Regions from separate parts of the Pseudomonas sp. Con_6 genome, predicted to be linked through region 3. Evidence: riboswitches for the same ligand, from Rfam matches in the RefSeq annotation. Region 3 holds a riboswitch; each other region holds the start of a gene.
The links. A riboswitch is a leader RNA that binds a small molecule or an ion and turns the genes downstream of it on or off. The one in region 3 is predicted to bind cobalamin.

Region 1 (3,263 bases), 2.1 Mb from region 3:
CCGTGGGGATCAGGGTCTTGTTCGGTTCCGGCAGTTGCGGCGACGGGCCGCTGCCATCGGTGACCTGCAGGCGCGCGGATTCGCCACAGGCGGTCAGGCCGGTGGTGAGGGCCAGCAGCACGGCAATGCGCAGTGAGGACATGCTCGACTCCTTCGCGTAACGGTGGGGGCGTTACAGGTCAGAGGTGGGGCGGGGGAGGGTGGTTCAGTTGGATATGGGGTGGGGGCTGTATGAATCCGGATGCTTGGTTTGGGAATGTATCAGGGCTTGCAGGTGCTCGCCTTGAGCCTTGTAGCGTCCTTGAGATCGAGCGCCGCGCGGGCGGCGCTCGATCTCAAGGACGCTACAAGGCTCAAGACAGGCATTTCAGGGTCAAACCTGCTTCAACAACAACGCCACCCCAGGATAGTACTGCCCGAACTCATCATGCAGCTTGCGATACCCATACGGGAAACACCAGGCAATGGCACAGGCATTGTGCTTCTGCAGGTCATCCACCATGTCCTGCAACTCTTCCGGGCTGGCATGCTTTTCCAGCTTCACCGGGCTGACGAACAGCGCCGCGAGCTTCAGCTGGCTCGGATAGGCGATGCCTTTCGCCACCGCGCCGGTTTCCTGCAAGGCACCACTGAGGTCCAGGCGTCCCACCTTCGGCCAGCGCTGCTCGGCATGCAGGTAGGCCGATTCATCACGGCTGGCGATCAGCAGGTCGCAGTGCGCGCCGCGTTCGCCTTCATCGCGCTGCTTCTTGCTCTGGTAGCCCTGCAAGGTCACGAGTTCTGCCTGCCAGATGGCTGCGGATAGCGTGCCGAGGTTGGCTTGGACGCCTTGCCAGTAAGGACCTTCGCCATCACCCAGGACCTGGTTGAAGCGCTCGATGGATTCGCCCCAACGCTCCAGCGCCGGACGCAGGAATTCAAGCCGAGGGTTGTTGAGAATCAGGCCTTGCATGCTGCTCTCCTTTCGTAATTGTTGTACGAGTACAGCGAAAACCATGGCGATTTGATATCACCATGGCACAGCCTGCGGATAGTGCCATTGGTCCGGGCTGTGACCGCCGTCTCCAATTGACGCTCCGGATGCAACCCTCTAACCTTCGCGACTTGTTTCAGGTGCTCTGTGACCTCGGCGTCGACAGGGTGAAACAGGGAAGCCGGTGGGCACGCAAGACGTGCGATCCCGGCGCTGCCCCCGCAACGGTAGATGAGCCAAGACCGCGCAAGGCCACTGGGTATCCACCCCGGGAAGGCGCCCGGTCGGGACCGTGAAGGTCCACTCATGAGCCCGGAGACCGGCCTGCAAACAGTCAACGGCATCACGGAGGGTGATGCGCGGTTTGCCGGGCCCTGTCGCCCGACGCCTGCGCCTGTCCCCCCGTGGCCACCTTTCCAGCTGTCGTCGCTTCCCGCCTGTCGACAGTGGCCCGCGGAGACCCCCGATGAGCGAATCCCCCGAACGTGACGAACGCCACCTGGCGCGCATGCAGCGCAAGAAAGCGGTGATCGACGAGCGCATCGCCAATTCCCCCCACGAATGCGGCCTGCTGCTGGTGCTCAGCGGCAACGGCAAGGGCAAGAGCAGCTCGGCCTTCGGCATGCTCGCCCGCGCCCTCGGCCACGGCATGCAGTGTGGCGTGGTGCAGTTCATCAAGGGCCGCAACGCCACCGGCGAAGAGCTGTTCTTCCGCCGCTTCCCCGAGCAGGTGCGCTACCACGTGATGGGCGAGGGCTTCACCTGGGAAACCCAGGACCGCCAGCGCGACATCGCTGCCGCCGAAGCGGCCTGGGCCGTGTCGCGGCAACTGCTGCAGGACCCGAGCATCGGCTTCGTGGTGCTGGACGAATTGAACATCGCCCTCAAGCATGGCTACCTTGACCTGGATCAGGTGCTCGGTGACCTGCAGGCCCGTCCGCCGATGCAGCACGTGATCGTCACTGGCCGCGGCGCCAAGGACGAGATGATCGAACTGGCCGACACCGTCACCGAGATGGGCATGGTCAAGCATGCCTTCCAGGCTGGCATCCGTGCCCAGAAGGGCGTCGAACTATGAGCGACACCCGGCACTGCCCGGCGGTTCTGATCGCGGCTCCGGCCTCCGGCCAGGGCAAGACCACCGTGACCGCAGCTCTGGCCCGCCTGCATCGCAATCAGGGGCGCAAGGTCCGCGTGTTCAAATGCGGACCTGACTTCCTCGATCCGATGATTCTCGAACGTGCCAGTGGCGCGCCGGTGTACCAGCTCGACCTGTGGATGGTCGGTGCCGAGGAAAGCCGCCGCCTGCTCTGGGAAGCCGCCGCTGAGGCGGACCTGATCCTGATCGAAGGGGTCATGGGACTGTTCGACGGCACTCCGTCCAGTGCCGACCTGGCCCGCCATTTCGGCGTGCCGGTGCTGGCGGTGATCGACGGTACGGCCATGGCCCAGACCTTCGGCGCCCTGGCCCTGGGCCTGGCGCGCTACCAGCCTGACCTGCCGTTCGCCGGCGTGCTGGCCAACCGCGTCGGCACCTTGCGCCATGCGCAACTGCTGGAAGGCAGCCTCACTGAAGGCCTGCGCTGGTATGGCGGCTTGTCCCGGGAGACCGGGATCGAACTGCCGAGCCGCCACCTGGGGCTGGTCCAGGCCAGCGAACTGACCGATCTTGACCTGCGCCTCGACGCCGCCGCCAAGGCCCTCGGTGACAGCTGCCAGTCGTCCCTGCCGCCGCCGGTGGCGTTCGCGGCCCCCGAGCCGCGTGCCGTCGAACCGCATTTGGCCGGCGTGCGCATCGCCGTGGCCCGCGACGAAGCCTTCGCCTTCACCTACGGTGCCAACCTTGATCTATTGCGGGCGATGGGCGCCGAGCTGAGCTTCTTCTCGCCGATTCATGACTGCGAACTGCCGACGGCGGACAGCCTGTACTTGCCCGGCGGCTACCCCGAGCTGCACCATCACGCTCTGGCCGCCAACACGCCGATGCTGGTGGCGATCCGCGCCCATCACCAGGCCGGCAAGCCGTTGCTCGCCGAGTGCGGCGGCATGCTCTACCTGCTCGACGCCCTGACCGATGTTGCTGGCGAGCGCGCCGAACTGGCGGGCCTGCTGGCGGGCGAGGCGACGATGCAGAAGCGCCTGGCGGCCCTGGCCCTGCAGGCCGTTGAACTGCCGGAAGGCACCCTGCGCGGTCACACCTATCACCATTCCCTGACCAGCACCGAACTGGAGCCGATCGCCCGCGGCCAGAGCCCTAACGGCGGACGCGGCGCGGAAGCGGTGTACCGCA
Region 2 (3,263 bases), 980 kb from region 3:
CAGCAATGCCGAACCGGCGGCGACGCCCCAGATCAGCAGCATGCGCAGGTCCTTCTTGCCGCCCACCACCATGGACAGCAGGAAGCAGCCCATGACCATGTCCAGGCCCCAGCTCACCGGATCGCTGACCAGGTTGCCGAAATACAGGCCGAGCCAGGTGCCGAGGATCCAGGTCGACCACAGCGCCAGGCCGCCGCCGAACAGAATGCCCAACCCCGGCTTGCCGGCAGACAGCGCCTGCATCGCCATCGCCCAGTTGGCATCGGAGACCACCAACATGATCCCGTAGCGCCGCGCCACCGGCAGTTCCCGCAGCCACGGATAGAGCGTGGCGCCCATCAGCAGGTGGCGGGCATTGATGGCGAACACGGTGACGATCAACGGCACCAGCGGCACCTGCGCGCCCCACAGGTCGAGGGCGGCGAACTGCGACGCGCCGGCGAACACCAGGGTGCTCATCCACATGATCGTCGGCGAATCCAGCCCGACCTGGGCCGCCGCCAGGCCAAAGGCCAGGCCGAACACCACCACGAACATCGAGATCGGCAGCAACTGCCGGAACCCGTCCCATACCTCGTTGTAGCCCAGCTCCGTGGAGCCCTTGGCAACCGATAACACGACAAACCTCCTCATCCGCGGCCCGTCTGGCGGACCGCTGTTCTTCTGGCAACGTTTTCGGACGACGGCCACTATCCAGCAGACACTCTTTTGCGAAAAGCGCATATTACGCATCCGACCTATTTGTTAATCGAATGCCGAGGACGCGCCCGCATGCAGGACCTGCAGATCGACTGGCTCAAATGTTTCGTTGCCGTAGTGGACACCGGCTCGCTGTCCGGCGCCGCTCCCGAGGTGCACCGTTCGCAATCGGCGGTGAGCATGCAGTTGAAGAAACTGGAGGCGGCAGTGGGTCGGCAACTGCTGGTGCGCGATGCCCGCCAGCAGCAACTGACCCCGGACGGCCAGGTACTGCTGGGCTATGCGCGGCGCATCCTTGACCTGCACAGCGATGCGCAGAACGCTTTCCATGGCGACGAGCTCACCGGGCGGATCCGCCTCGGCGTCCCGGACGACTACGCCGCACGCTACCTGACCCCGGTGCTCAAACGTTTCGCCCTGCGCTATGGCGCGGTGGAGATCGAGCTGGACTGCGAACAGTCCACCTCGCTGATCCCGCGGATCGAGCAGGGCGATCTGGACCTGGCCCTGGTGTCCCGCGACCATCCGCGGCGCGGCACCCTGCTGTTCCGCGAACCGATGGTCTGGGTCGGTTCACCGCAGTTCGATGTCTGGCGCCGCGATCCGCTGCCCATCGCCACCTACGAGAGCACCAGCCTGGCGCGGCGCTGCGCCATCCACTCGCTGGCCCTCCAAGGACGCGACTACCGGGTGGTGTACAACAGCTCCAGCCTGGCCGGGCAGATCGCCGCGGTGGAAAGCGGCCTGGCGGTGGCGGTGCTGACTCGCTGCAGCGCCCCGGAGCATCTGGAGATCCTCGGTACCGAGCATGGCCTCGGGCCGCTGGAGCCGATGGAAGTGGCGGTGTATCGCAGCCGGGCGTCCCAGGGTTCAAAGCCGGTGGACCAGTTGTATGGGCTGCTGATCAAGACCCTGAAGACCGCGGCCGTATCCTGAGCTAGCTCCTGGAGCCGTGCTTGCCCTTCGAGCTGGTTTCCTCTGGCTCTATCCCGTACCATCCCGCCCCGCCGGTTTCCGAAAGGAACCCAACAGGGAATCCATCCGCGCGCCCAGGCCCGCGAAAACGGAACTGCCCCCGCAACTGTAGGCACCGAGCCTGCTCCACACACGCCACTGGGCCCGCGCCCGGGAAGGCCGGAGCCGGCGCTGACGTGCAAGTCAGGAGACCTGCCGGCACGACATCGTCAAACCCACCGGCGGGGTGTCCGGGAAGGGCATCCTGTTTCCGGCCACCGCTCGTGCGTGGCCGGCTCGTATCAGTTTCCGGGATGTGTTTTCCAGACCTGTGCCTTTCTGTAGCCGCACTCGTTCGAATGGAGATCGCATCCGCATGTCCCCTTCCCGCCTCGCCCTTGTCCTGCTGGCCAGCCTTGGCCTGGGCAGCGCCGCCTTCGCCGCACCGACCCGGTACCCGCTGACCCTCGACAACTGCGGCGTGAAGCTGACGTTCGAGCAAGCCCCCGCCCGCGTGGTGACCATCGGCCAGGCCGGCACCGAGATGTTCTACGCCTTGGGCCTGGGCGAGCGGCTGGCCGGCACCTCGCTGTGGTTCAACGACGTGGCGCCGCAGTTCAAGGCGCAGAACGACAAGGTCGAGCGCCTGGCCGACAACGACCCGAGCTTCGAGGCGGTGATCGGCAAGCGCCCGGGCCTGGTGACGGTGCAGTTCGAATGGATGGTCGGTCCGCAAGGCGTAGTCGCCACCCGCGAGCAGTTTGCCGAACTCAAGGTCCCGGCCTACCTGCTGCCCTCCGACTGCGAAGGCAAGGACAACCTGACCGGCGCCGACGGCACCCGCCTGGAAACCTTCCGCGTCGACAGCCTGTACAAGAGCATCGAGCAACTGGCGCAGATCATGGACGTACAGGACCGCGGCACAGCCCTGGTGGACCAGCTCAAGGCGCGCCTGGCGGCGGTCACCGCCGGTGCCGGTCAGCGTCGCCAACAGGACCAGTCGGCAATGTTCTGGTTCTCCAGCGCCAACCTCGATATCGACCCCTATGTCGCCGGGCGCAAGGGCATTCCCGATTTCATGCTGAACAGCCTGGGCATGCGCAACGTGGTCGAATCCGACGAGGAATGGCCGAGCGTGGGCTGGGAAACCCTGGCCAAGGCCAACCCGACCTTCATCGTCATCGCCCGCATGGACCGCCGCCGCTTCCCGGCGGACGACTACCGGAAGAAGCTGGAATTCCTCAAGAACGACCCGGTCACCCGCAACATGGACGCGGTGAAGCACGAGCGCATCGTCATCATCGACGCCGACGCCATGCACGCCGGCGTGCGCCTGATGGACGGCATCGAAGTGCTGGCAGACGCCAGCCAGAAGCTGCGCAAGGCCGACTGATGCTGCCCGCCGTTGCCCGCCTCGTCCTGCGCTCGCTGCTGCACGCCCTCTGGGTCGGCGCCCTGCTGGGCCTGGCGGTGATCATCGCCGCCAGCATCGGCGAGACCCACCTCGGCCTGTCCGTGGTGCTGGAGGTGCTGGGCAACAAACTGTGGAACGCCGGGCACCTGCTCGACCCCATCGACGCAGGCATCATCTGGAATTACCGCCTGCCCCG
Region 3 (3,263 bases):
TGCTGGGGTCTCTGAACGGAAGGCGGCGGATTATCCGCCAGAAACGGGGACCCAGGCCAATGCCAGGGTCATGTCATCCTGCACGAGGCGTTCGACACGCAGTTGTGCCGTGGCACCGCCCAGTTGTTCGGCCAGGGCCAGGGCGCAGCTTTCCGCGACGCCGTAGCAACCCGTATGGCGAAAGGCCGTGGCCGAGCGATGGCTCAGGCGCGGGGTGAACGGAGCAAGCTGGACGGCACTGTAGAAATGCAGGGGCAAGGCGAGGTCTTCGGCCAGTTGCAGCAGGCCGGGTTCGTCGCGCTTGAGGTCGATGCTGGCGAGTCCGGCCAGGGCGCAGAAGGGCAGGTCGTGGTGTTGCAGGACCTGGCGCAGCACGCCGGCCAGGTCACTCGCCGGCGTGCCGCGACGGCAGCCCAGCCCGGCGTACAGCGGGGCAACGCCGGGTGGGACGGGCATCAGGCCGCCTTGCGCCGGTACAGCCAGGCGCTGATCAGGCCCAGGGCCAGCCAGAAACCGGCGTTGGTCAGCAGCGAGGCGACGATGAATTGCGACTCCAGCGCTTCCGGGGCCAGGCTTTCATGAACTTCCGGTTGCGGCGCGCCGATCACGTGGGGGATCACCAGCAGCGCCAGGCCGGCGGCCTTCAACACCCAGTTGCCGGCGAAGGCGATCAGTGCCAGGCCTACCGCGGTTGCGGCAGCGGTACCGATCCACCACAACTGGCGTTGGGCCAGGTCGGCGGCGGCGGTGCCCGGCAGTTCCGGCGGCAAGCCGAGGTTTGGTGCCAGGCAGAACACGGCGAAACCGCCCAGGCCCCACAGTGCGCCAGCACCGATGCTGCCCGGGGCGCGCAGGGTGTACATGGCAGCCAGCAGCAGGGCGAAGCCCACCGCGACCACCAGATTGCCACCTGTGGTGGACAGCACGCGCTGCCAGCCATCTTCCGGTGACCAGGCTTCTTCGCTGTGCTCATGACCCGCTGCAGCGCCATCGGCGTGCTCGTGTTCATGGGCCGCAGCCGGTGCCGAGTTCTCGTAGGTTTCCGCCTGGAGGATCAGCGGCGACACCCAGAAGCTTTGCAGCAGGGTCAGCAGCAGGGCGGCCAGCAGGCCGGTGAAGCCCGCGGTGCGTGCGATGCGAGTGAACATGCGGTCAGGCCTCAGTGGCAAGGGAAGGCGGCGCTGTGACGGGTGTCGTGGGCGGCGTTGTGCACCGCTTCGATATGCGAGAAACCGGCGAAGTAGACCAGGCACAGGCCCAGCACGGACGCGCCGACGGCAGCGACGATGCGCTGGCTGAGGGTGGTGGAGGTGCTGCTGGCGTGGCTGGCGGTGCTGGTAACGGACATGGCGCTTTCCTCGTGAGTGTCGTCTCGGCGACAGGCAAGCGCGAAGAACCTCCGGGCACGGAGCGTCCGGGAGGTGCAACGTCGCCCGCCCACCGCGGGTTTGGTCAATTCTGCGTCGGGCCGGTCTCCGGGCTTGCGAGGGCATTGAGCCGTGGCGTCTCCTTCCCATGCCGGACTGCGGGCACAGTGGATCTGACGCTTTCCTCGCTTACCGTTGCGGGGGCAGCACCGGACTGGCATGACCTTGAACGGTCATTGCGCACCGGTTTCCCGTTTCACCTTGTAATAAAAAAGGCACCCAAACGATCGCGCTAGGAAATCACGCGCATTGACATCCGTCAATACAGCGGTTGACCGACCTCCGGGCACTGCGTAGCCTTGCCGGTTCGAGGTTCTCCGGCGTCGTGGCCGGAGCTAAGACGGGAACGCGGTGCGCTGATCACAGTCATTCCGCGGCTGCCCCCGCAACTGTAAGTGCTGAACCATCGACCACAGCCACTGCCGAAAACGGCGGGAAGGCGTCGATGCTGCCCCGGGGCACAGCACAAGCCAGGAGACCTGCCTCGAACAGTTTCCACTTCAACCGGGCGGGGTGATCCGGTGGCGAACGCGCCCGGCTGCCTGGCATCCGGCTCCCGTCTCCGATGCCCGCCAATCCGCTGCCAAGGGCATCCGACATGAAAACACTGGCCAAACTCCCCGTCACGATCGTTACCGGCTTCCTCGGCTCGGGCAAGACCACGTTGCTGCGCCATATGCTGGACAACGCCAACGGCCGCCGCATCGCTGTGATCGTCAACGAATTCGGCGAGCTGGGCATCGACGGCGAAATCCTCAAGCAGTGCAGCATCGGCTGCACCGAGGAAGAGGCCAACGGCCGCGTCTACGAGCTGGCCAACGGCTGCCTGTGCTGCACCGTGCAGGAAGAGTTCTTCCCGGTGATGCGCGAGCTGGTGGCGCGCCGCGGCGACCTCGACCAGATCCTGATCGAAACCAGCGGCCTGGCCCTGCCCAAGCCCTTGGTGCAAGCTTTCCAGTGGCCGGAAATCCGCAACGCCTGCACCGTCGACGCGGTGATTACCGTTGTCGACAGCCCGGCCGTGGCCGCCGGCACCTTTGCCGCCTTCCCCGAGCAGGTCGATGCCCAGCGCAAGCTGGACCCGAACCTGGACCACGAATCGCCGCTGCACGAACTGTTCGCCGACCAGTTGGCCAGCGCCGACCTGGTGATCCTTAACAAGTGCGACCAGATCGCCCCTGAAGCCTTGGCTGCCGTGCGCGCCGAGGTCGAGGAAGAGCTGCCGCCAGCGGTCAAGGTGGTCGAAGCCAGCAAGGGCGTGCTGCCGCTGGAAGTGTTGCTGGGCCTGGGCGCCGAGTCCGAGGCGCATATCGATGGCCGTCGCACCCACCATGATTCCCACCACGACGGCGACGATGACCACGACGATCACGACCACGACGCCTTCGATTCCATCTCCCTCGACCTGCCGGAGGCCGACGAAAGCCTGCTGCTGGATGCGCTGACCCAACTGGTCACCGAGACCGGCATCCTGCGGGTCAAGGGCTTCGCGGCCATCCCCGGCAAGCCGATGCGCCTGCTGATCCAGGGCGTGGGCACCCGTTTCGACAAGCATTTCGACCGTGCCTGGCGCAGCGACGAGCCGCGCATCACCCGCCTGGTGCTCATCGGCCAGGACCTCGACGCCGCGGCCCTCGAAGCCCGCCTGCGCGCCGCCCTGAGCGCCTGATATGCACCTGCTGCGGACCCAGCCCGGCGGCTTCGTGCCGGACGACAGCATCGCCGACCTCGGCCAGACCCCCGCCGAACTGGTGATCCTCTGCAGCGGTGACTCGCACCTGGCGCTGCTGGCGGAAACCGCCAGGGATCTGCCGGACGATTACCCCAGCCTGCGCC

Region 1: linked by a shared signal. The riboswitch ahead of cobO (cob(I)yrinic acid a,c-diamide adenosyltransferase) and the one ahead of cobW (cobalamin biosynthesis protein CobW) in region 3 are both predicted to bind cobalamin.
Region 2: linked by a shared signal. The riboswitch ahead of AC5QPF_RS12635 (ABC transporter substrate-binding protein) and the one ahead of cobW (cobalamin biosynthesis protein CobW) in region 3 are both predicted to bind cobalamin.

The regions. Positions count from the first base shown of each region.
Region 1 covers NZ_CM182011.1:1,740,049-1,743,311, forward strand. The annotation lists gene AC5QPF_RS07970 (PQQ-dependent sugar dehydrogenase) at 1-142, opposite strand, end outside; gene AC5QPF_RS07975 (hypothetical protein) at 374-952, opposite strand; cobalamin riboswitch at 1,095-1,315, shown strand; gene cobO (cob(I)yrinic acid a,c-diamide adenosyltransferase) at 1,440-2,051, shown strand; gene AC5QPF_RS07985 (cobyrinic acid a,c-diamide synthase CobB) at 2,048-3,263, shown strand, end outside.
Region 2 covers NZ_CM182011.1:2,828,049-2,831,311, reverse strand. The annotation lists gene AC5QPF_RS12645 (AzlC family ABC transporter permease) at 1-633, opposite strand, end outside; gene AC5QPF_RS12640 (LysR substrate-binding domain-containing protein) at 772-1,635, shown strand; cobalamin riboswitch at 1,691-1,888, shown strand; gene AC5QPF_RS12635 (ABC transporter substrate-binding protein) at 2,030-3,046, shown strand; gene AC5QPF_RS12630 (iron chelate uptake ABC transporter family permease subunit) at 3,046-3,263, shown strand, end outside.
Region 3 covers NZ_CM182011.1:3,810,449-3,813,711, reverse strand. The annotation lists gene cobM (precorrin-4 C(11)-methyltransferase) at 1-1, opposite strand, end outside; gene AC5QPF_RS16925 (cobalamin biosynthesis protein) at 31-456, opposite strand; gene AC5QPF_RS16920 (CbtA family protein) at 456-1,148, opposite strand; gene AC5QPF_RS16915 (CbtB domain-containing protein) at 1,160-1,348, opposite strand; cobalamin riboswitch at 1,450-1,665, opposite strand; cobalamin riboswitch at 1,721-1,928, shown strand; gene cobW (cobalamin biosynthesis protein CobW) at 2,026-3,096, shown strand; gene cobN (cobaltochelatase subunit CobN) at 3,098-3,263, shown strand, end outside.